Regions from separate parts of the Neisseria mucosa genome, predicted to be linked through region 2. Evidence: predicted binding sites of a transcription regulator. Region 2 holds the regulator's gene; the other holds the start of a gene.
The links. The regulator sigma-54, encoded in region 2, starts transcription at its own class of promoters, with help from an activator protein. The targets are predictions, from matches to a motif close to CTGGCACGCTTCATGCTT.

Region 1 (4,088 bases), 750 kb from region 2:
GCCGACCGTCCCGAAGACAGGCTGCTTTTCGACTACCAGTCCCAAGTCGCCGAAAGCTTAGGCTATACCCAACCCGACATCCGCGGCAGAAGCGAAGCCCTGATGCACACCTTCTACCGCGCCACCAAAGCCATCAAACAACTCAACGGCATCCTCATTCCGATTCTAAAAAACCATCAAACCCCCGGCCGCCTCCAGCACATTCACCCCATCGACAGCCACTACAAACGCATCGGCCACCAAATCGCCACCAACGACCTTGCCCTGTTCGAGCAAAACCCCGAACACATCTTCACCATCATCCAAACCATGCAGGAGCAAAACATCACCACCATCGAGCCGCAAACCCTGCGCGCATGGTGGGCGGCCACACGAAAAATCAACGCCCGTTTCACCCAAAATCCAGAAAACCGCCGCCGCTTCATCCAATTCTTCAAACACGGCACCGGCCTTACCCAAACCCTCCGTTTTCTCAACCTCTACGGCGTACTGGGCCGCTATCTCCCCGCATGGGAAAAAATCACCGGCCTGCTCCAACACGACCTCTTTCATATTTACCCCGTAGACGACCATATCCTGACCGTCGTCCGCAATATGCGCCGTCTCGCCATCGAAACCCACAGCCACGAAATGCCCGAGGCCAGCGCCATCATGCAGGCCTACCCACGACCGCACATCCTCTACACCGCCGCCCTGCTGCACGACATTGCCAAAGGCCGCGGCGGCGATCACGCCAAAGAAGGCATCAAAGACGCCCAACAATTCGCCGCCGACCACTACTACACCGAAGAAGAAAGCCACCTCCTCGCATGGCTGGTTGAAAACCACCTGCTCATGTCCACCGTTGCCCAAAAAGAAGACATCCAAGATCCCCATGTCCTCCAAGCCTTTTGCCGCCGTATTCCCACACGCGAATACCTCGACGCACTCTACCTGCTTACCATTGCCGACATCCGCGGCACCAACCCCAAACTTTGGAACACATGGCGCGCCAGCCTGCTCCAAACCCTCTACCACAGCACCGCCGCCGTTTTAAACAGCAAACACCACGATCCCGAACGCCTCCCCAACCGACGCGAACAAGCCTCGACCGATCAGCTCACGCGCGCGGCCGTTCCCCTCAAAAACCAACAAAAACTCCGCCGCATCCTCGGCAGCGCATACTACGTCCGCCATCAAACACGGGAAATCCTCTGGCACACCGCAAACCTCGCCTACGACACCCAAAGTCCGGCCGTCCGTAGCCGTATCCTTCCCCAAAGCAACAGCCTTCAAGTCATGGTGTTCATGCCCAATGGCGATCGTCTTTTCGCACGCCTCTGCCGCATCTTCAGCAGCCACCGCTTCGACATCCAAGCCGCCCGCGCCTTCATTACCGAACACGACTACATCCTTGACACCTTTATCCTCCAACTTCCCGACAATCTCCCACCCGAAGAATATCCCGACCGCCAAAGCGCACTCGAAGCCGAACTCAACAGCTTCATCCACGGCAACACCACCGTCCAAAAACAAAGCGGCCGCCCACACATCAGCCGCCGCATCCGCCACATCCCCATCCCTCCTACCGTAATCATCACCCCCGAAGAAGATTATCCCGGCTGGCACACCATAGACATCACCGCCGTCAACCGCCCCCACCTTCTCGCCGACATTGCCGAGACCTTCTTCGCACACAACATCAGCCTGCGCTACGCCAAAATCACCACCTTGGATCAGCGCATTGAGGACAGCTTCATCACCTACAGCCCATCCCTACAAGACCCGCAAACCCAAAACACCCTAAAACAAGCATTGATCGAAGTCTTGACCCCATAAAGGCCGTCTGAACATCTTAAAAACATAGGGTGAGCATTTTTTGCTCACCCTAATCACATCCAAATATATAAACATCCTAAATATACCCTTCTCAAACACTCAAGAAATCCAAAGCCTTAAAATTCAAAATCAGACCTTTACTATGACATAAAACTACATTCTAAAATCATAACCCATATGAATATAATTCTAATAACAAATTTTCATTCACCTATTACACCAAACCCTCTTTAAAAATCCTTCCTGCCAAATCTTTTCCCCATTTATATTCAAACAAAATACGTATGCAAAATAAAATCTATAAAAAACAAAATAATAAAATCAAAAAATATTAAACTCACCGATTAATCCAAAAAATCACCGCCCATCCAAACCAATTAACATATTATTAAATTAAACTAAATTCTGACAAAAAACGTCACACACCCAAACTCGCACACATCCCCTGTCACAAAAAACACAAAACTGACAAAAAACGTCAACCGCCCTATTTCCCTAAAATCCTGAAACTTTCAAACAAAACCTCATAAAACTTAAAAATTAAAAAATAAACCCAATAAAAACAATAAACAAAAAATAAAAAATAAAATTTTTAACCAGTTTTGCGCACTTGGCACACAGACTGCTAGTAACAACACGTCCGATAAGGCCCAAGCCTCAAAGCAGCAAGCCCGACGGAAGCTGTATATTCCTTCTTACTTTATGGTTTACTCATAATACATAGTGCCAAGCACATTACGGACTTTTTACTTAAACATAATTATTCACACTTTCAAACTGGAGTTTTAATCAATGAAAACAATCCAAAAAGGTTTTACCCTGATCGAATTGATGATCGTCATCGCCATCTTGGGCATCCTGGCCGTAATCGCTCTGCCTGCGTACCAAGACTACACCATCCGCGCCAAAGTATCTGAAGGTCTGAGCTTGGCTGAACCAGCAAAACTGGCTGTAGCAGAAACTGCTACTGCATTAAATGGTTTGGACTCAGTTAAAGGTATCAATGGCACTGACAAAGGTAATACAGGTTACTCATTCCCTGAAAACGGCAGTGAATATGTAAAAACTATTACTATTGCGGATGGTGGCAAAATTACAGTAGAAACGAGAAATACTGGTGTAGCAAAAAGCGACGATCCAGCAAAAAGCAAAGATCCTAAGTTTACATTAACTCCCGCTCAAAAAGACCCAGAGTCTCCAATTACTTGGACATGTAAATTTTCTGGTGGCGAACCTAAACATGTTCCTGCCAACTGCCGCTAATATTGGTATTGCAGTCTAAAATATAAGCAAATCCCATAACGCGGTTATGGGATTTGCTTTATAAAAATAAAAAACTTGAAAACGATACACTCAAATGAATACCCCACTTCAAGCCCAAAAAGGTTTTACCCTGATTGAGCTGATGATAGTTATTGCCATCCTCGGTATTCTGGTTGTTGTCGCCATACCCACTTACCAAAACTATATCGGTAGGGCGCAAGCCTCCGAAGCACTGTACCTTGCCGATGACCTGAAAACCGAAATCAGCATCGCTTCAGCAGTAAATAACCGCCTGCCCAATGCAGAGGATGTCAGCAAACAAGGCACAATCGGCGTTACCGCTCAACGCATCGGCGGCACATACATCCAAAACGGTGGCGTAACGGTAGAAGCAGATACAGGCAAAATCAGCATTCCTTTCGATAAAGGGCAAAACAAAGGAAAAGTCCTGACCCTGACCCCTTATCGAATTAACAATGACTCGACTTGGTTGTTTAACTGGCAATGCGGCGGAACACTGGATCCGATGATGATTCCCGCCATGTGCCGAGATAACTCACACGGATAAGAACCAAGCATATACCCTAAGAAAAACACACAAATACATTGCAAAGAAAACACCCCAAACAAAGCCAAATACAAACGCGGAAAGCGAACAAACCAAAAGAACAAAACTCTCCAAAACAAGGTCCTTAAGAGCCTGAATCATCACATTACGAGAATAAATGCCGTCTGAAATCCATTTTCAGACGGCCTCTTTATATTTAATCCGCATCCGACAAGAAAGTTTTAACCTGATTGGTTCAGACGGCCCTCGTCTTTTCACTACTACATAAAACAAATTCGCAACACTCCTGATAAGACAATTTGTCGCCCATCTGAACTCAATATATAATTTAACCATACAAGTCTTTATTTTTAAGCATTTTTCATTTTTAAAACATACATTGCCTACATTGGGAGAAACATCATGCCTCATCTGAATTTAGATAAAACAGATTTAAAGA
Region 2 (4,088 bases):
CTCAGCTTAATTTTGGCCGACTTGATGCCTTGGCACAACGTATTCATCATTACTGCACTATTTATGCTGCCCGGTCTGCTGATGACCCTGTTTTTAGCGAAAGAGCCTGACATTCCACCATCCGTGTCGCGTACATTTGCCCAAACGGTTTCCGACCCTTTCAGTGAATTCTTCTCCCGAAAAGGAATCAAACAAGCCATATTGGTGTTGCTGTTTATCTTCCTCTACAAACTGGGCGACAGTATGGCGACTTCCCTGGCAACGCCGTTTTATCTGGACATGGGCTTCAGCAAAACCGACATCGGCCTCATTGCCAAAAATGCCGGTTTATGGCCTGCCGTCATTGCCGGTATCGCCGGCGGTATTTGGATGTTGAAACTCGGTATCAACAGGGCATTATGGGTTTTCGGCGTGGCGCAATGGGTAACGATTCTAGGCTTTGCCTGGCTGGCGGGTTTCGGTAAATTTGAAACCATTACCCTGACGGAACAAATGATGCTTGCCGCCGTGATTGGTGCGGAAGCGGCAGGCGTAGGCTTGGGCACGGCGGCATTTGTCGCCTATATGGCCCGTGAAACCAATCCTGCTTTCACGGCCACACAATTGGCCCTCTTTACCAGCCTGTCAGCCGTTCCCCGTACATTTATCAATGCTTCGGCAGGCTATCTGATTGAAGCGATGGGTTACTTCAATTTCTACTGGCTGTGTTTTGCCCTAGGCATACCCGGCATGTTGCTGCTGTTTAAAGTGGCACCATGGAATGGTCAAAAAGTGAGTAACTAGATTGCCAGTCTAAAACTTCTAGCAAAACAAAAGGCCGTCTGAATGGTTCAGACGGCCTTTATCATACAAAAACTTTATTCTATTCTGCTTCAGGTTTGACAGTGCTGCGGACATCGCCACTTTTTTCTTTATGTTTCAAAACAGCGCGGTCGAGTTTGTCCATCAAAACATCAATCGCGGCGTACATATCCTGTTCAATCGCTTCAACGTGCAAATCTTTGCCTGCCAGATGGACATCGGCTTCGGCTTTTTGGCTGACTTTTTCCACCGAGAGCGTGATGGTCACGGAAATGATGTTGTCGGCGTGGCGGCTGATTCGTGCCAACTTGTCGGAAACGTAGTTTTTGATGGCTTCGGTAACATCAAAATTCAGACCGGTGATTTTCAGATTCATGATACAGCTCCTTCGGTTGGTTAGTCCGTCAAAACGGATCGGAATATATCTACTCGGTAAATTTTCGTTTGTGTGCCGGCGGGATGTCTAATGATTCTCTATATTTAGCCACTGTACGTCTGGCGATTTCAATGCCGCGTTGTTTTAATAATTTGACGAGGGCCTCGTCCGAATAAGGTTTGCTGCTGTCTTCGCTTTCAATCAGCTGGCTCAAGACAGCTTTGATTGCGCCTTGGCTGAACCCTTCGCCCTCATCGTCGGCATTGACTGCCTGTGTGAAGAAATAGCGTAACGCAAACAGGCCGCGCGGGCAAGACAAATATTTCTGGTTGGCGGCGCGCGAAATGGTGCTTTCCGCCAAACCCAATTCGGCGGCAGCATCTTTCATCAGCATGGGCGACAGGCCGATTTCGCCGAAGATGAAAAAATCTTCCTGATTTTTGACAATATACTCGGCAAGGCGGAGGACTGTGCTTTTGCGCAATTCCAAAGAATCAATGCGCTGTTTGGCTTCGCTGATTTTTTCCTTCCACTCCGGCGCGCCCTCTTCCGCCGATTTCATCAGGTCGCAATATTCCTGATTGAGCTGCAGCTTCGGCCAGGCCGCTTCGTTGCTGATGACTTCCCAGCCGTCCTTGCCCTCTTTGACCCAAACGTCAGGCTGAATATAAGGCGTAGGGGTGGCAGAAGCGAAGCCGTAAGCCGGATAAGGATTCAAGCCGGCAATCATATCGAGCGCGGCTTCTATGGTTTCGCTGTCGGCCTGGGGATAAAGTTTGCGGAAACGCAGAACGTTTTGTTTACGGTTTTTGCCCAAATCTTGAAGCGAACTTTGCACCAAATGCGCGGCCATTTGTCTGGCCGGAGAAGCCGGCAAACGCATCAGCTGCAGCATGAGCGACTCGGTCAAATCGGCCGCCGCCACGCCGGGCGGGTCAAAGGTTTGCAATACGTCCAGCGCATTTTGCAGGGCTTCTTCGTCCAGCATCCATTCCAACGGCGTGTGGTCGATGATTTCTTCGAGGCTGTCGGTGAGGTAGCCTTGTTCGTCCAAAAAATCAATCAATACATGAACATAGACCGCTTCTATTTGAGAGAGCGGATGCTCGCACACTTGGGCATGCAGATAGTGTTTGAAATCCTCTTCTTCGGCGATGTTGCTCCAAATATCTTCGGCATCGCCGCCGCCCAACTGCTGACCGGCACGCGGCATGGTGACGGCACGGTTGAGCCCGCTATCGGCAAACTCATCGCTTTCCGGACGCTCAAGCAGAGGATTGTCCGACAACCAGTCTTCCACTTCGCGCTCAAGCTCAAGACCCGACATCTGCAAGATGCGCAGAGACTGCTGCAGCCGCTGGTTGAGCTGCTGGGTCTGTTTGAGTTTAAGGACGAGTGAAGACATAGTGTTTGATTCGAAATGTATGGATAGTTTTTCAGACGGCCTTTATACGGCAGGCCGTCTGAAAGATTAGGTTATCGGTATTATATTTGTATTTGTAGTGATTATTCCAATATTTATAGCCGCCCTCAATTGAAATGAGGGCTTCATATACCGTCAAATATGCATTCAATATTTAAAATTTTCACCCAAGTAAACCGAACGGACTTGTTCATTGTTGACCAAATCATCCGGCTTGCCTGAAGCCAATACCGTACCGTCGCTGATGATGTAGGCACGGTCGCAGATGCTGAGGGTTTCGCGCACGTTGTGGTCGGTAATCAATACGCCGATACCGCGTGATTTGAGGAACTCGATGATTTTCTGAATATCGATGACGGCAATCGGGTCAACGCCGGCAAAAGGTTCGTCCAACAAAATGAAACGAGGCTGCATGGCCAACACGCGCGCGATTTCGACACGGCGGCGTTCGCCGCCGGACAAGGACGGCGCGGGGTTGTTGCGTAGGCGCTCGATATTCAAATCAGCCAACAGTTTTTCCAGTTCGGCATCGATGCGGCTTTTGTCCTTCATGCTGATTTCCAAAATAGCGCGGATATTTTGTTCCACGGTCATTTTGCGAAAAATCGAGGCCTCCTGCGGCAGATAGCCGACGCCGAGGCGGGCGCGTTCGTGAATGGGCAGGTGGCGCAACTCTTGTCCGTCCAGCATCACGCTGCCTGCATCGGCGGCAATCAGGCCGACAATCATGTAAAAGCTGGTAGTCTTACCCGCGCCGTTGGGGCCGAGCAGGCCGATGACCTCGCCGCTTTCGATTTCAAGGGAGAAGCTTTTGACGACTTGGCGTTTTTTGAAACTTTTTTGCAGGTTTTGAACCACAAGACGGCTGTTTTTTGCGCTCATATTCTGTTGACTTTCGATATTGACCTCAGGCCGTCTGAACCTTTTTCAGACGGCCTTTTTGTGTGTTTTCTTATTTGTTTTTCTGCGTGCTGGACGGCTGGATGACCACGCTGACGCGGCCGGATTTCGCGGCGGATTTCACACCGGATTTGGCGCTGCCGTTGATGGTGTAAACCTCGGTTTTGGTGTTGTACGTGATGACCGCACCTTCGGCCACATCGCCGCCGCGCTGCACTTTGGCATTGCCGGACAGGGTAACGAGGTTGGCTGCGGAAGAATACGTCACGGTATTGGCTTGGCCGTTGACCACGCCTTTACCGCCGTCCAACTCTTGGCTGAATTTGACGGGCGAGCCGGTGGCTTTCATCAACTGCTCGCTTTTGTCGTTGCGTGAAACGGTTACGCTGCCGGCACGGATATTGAGCGTGCCTTGTTTGATGATGACGTTGCCGGAAAAGGTGGTGCTTTGGTTGTTTTGGTCAAGCGAGCCTTGGTCGGCTTCAATTTGAATCGGCTGCTTGCTGTCGCTTTGCAGGGCAAAGGCCGGGCTGGCGGCAAAAACGGCAACAAGGGCTAAGGTTTTACAAATTTTTTGTATCATAAATT

Region 1: the regulator sigma-54 is predicted to act here: its motif matches at 2,429-2,446, upstream of FOC66_RS06490 (pilin).

What each region holds. Positions count from the first base shown of each region.
Region 1 covers NZ_CP053939.1:1,380,828-1,384,915, forward strand. The annotation lists gene glnD ([protein-PII] uridylyltransferase) at 1-1,818, shown strand, start outside; gene FOC66_RS06490 (pilin) at 2,611-3,081, shown strand; gene FOC66_RS10815 (pilin) at 3,176-3,649, shown strand; gene FOC66_RS06500 (Lrp/AsnC family transcriptional regulator) at 4,052-4,088, shown strand, end outside.
Region 2 covers NZ_CP053939.1:2,129,771-2,133,858, reverse strand. The annotation lists gene FOC66_RS10230 (AmpG family muropeptide MFS transporter) at 1-783, shown strand, start outside; gene hpf (ribosome hibernation-promoting factor, HPF/YfiA family) at 863-1,177, opposite strand; gene rpoN (RNA polymerase factor sigma-54) at 1,227-2,582, opposite strand; gene lptB (LPS export ABC transporter ATP-binding protein) at 2,748-3,482, opposite strand; gene lptA (lipopolysaccharide transport periplasmic protein LptA) at 3,553-4,083, opposite strand; gene lptC (LPS export ABC transporter periplasmic protein LptC) at 4,064-4,088, opposite strand, start outside.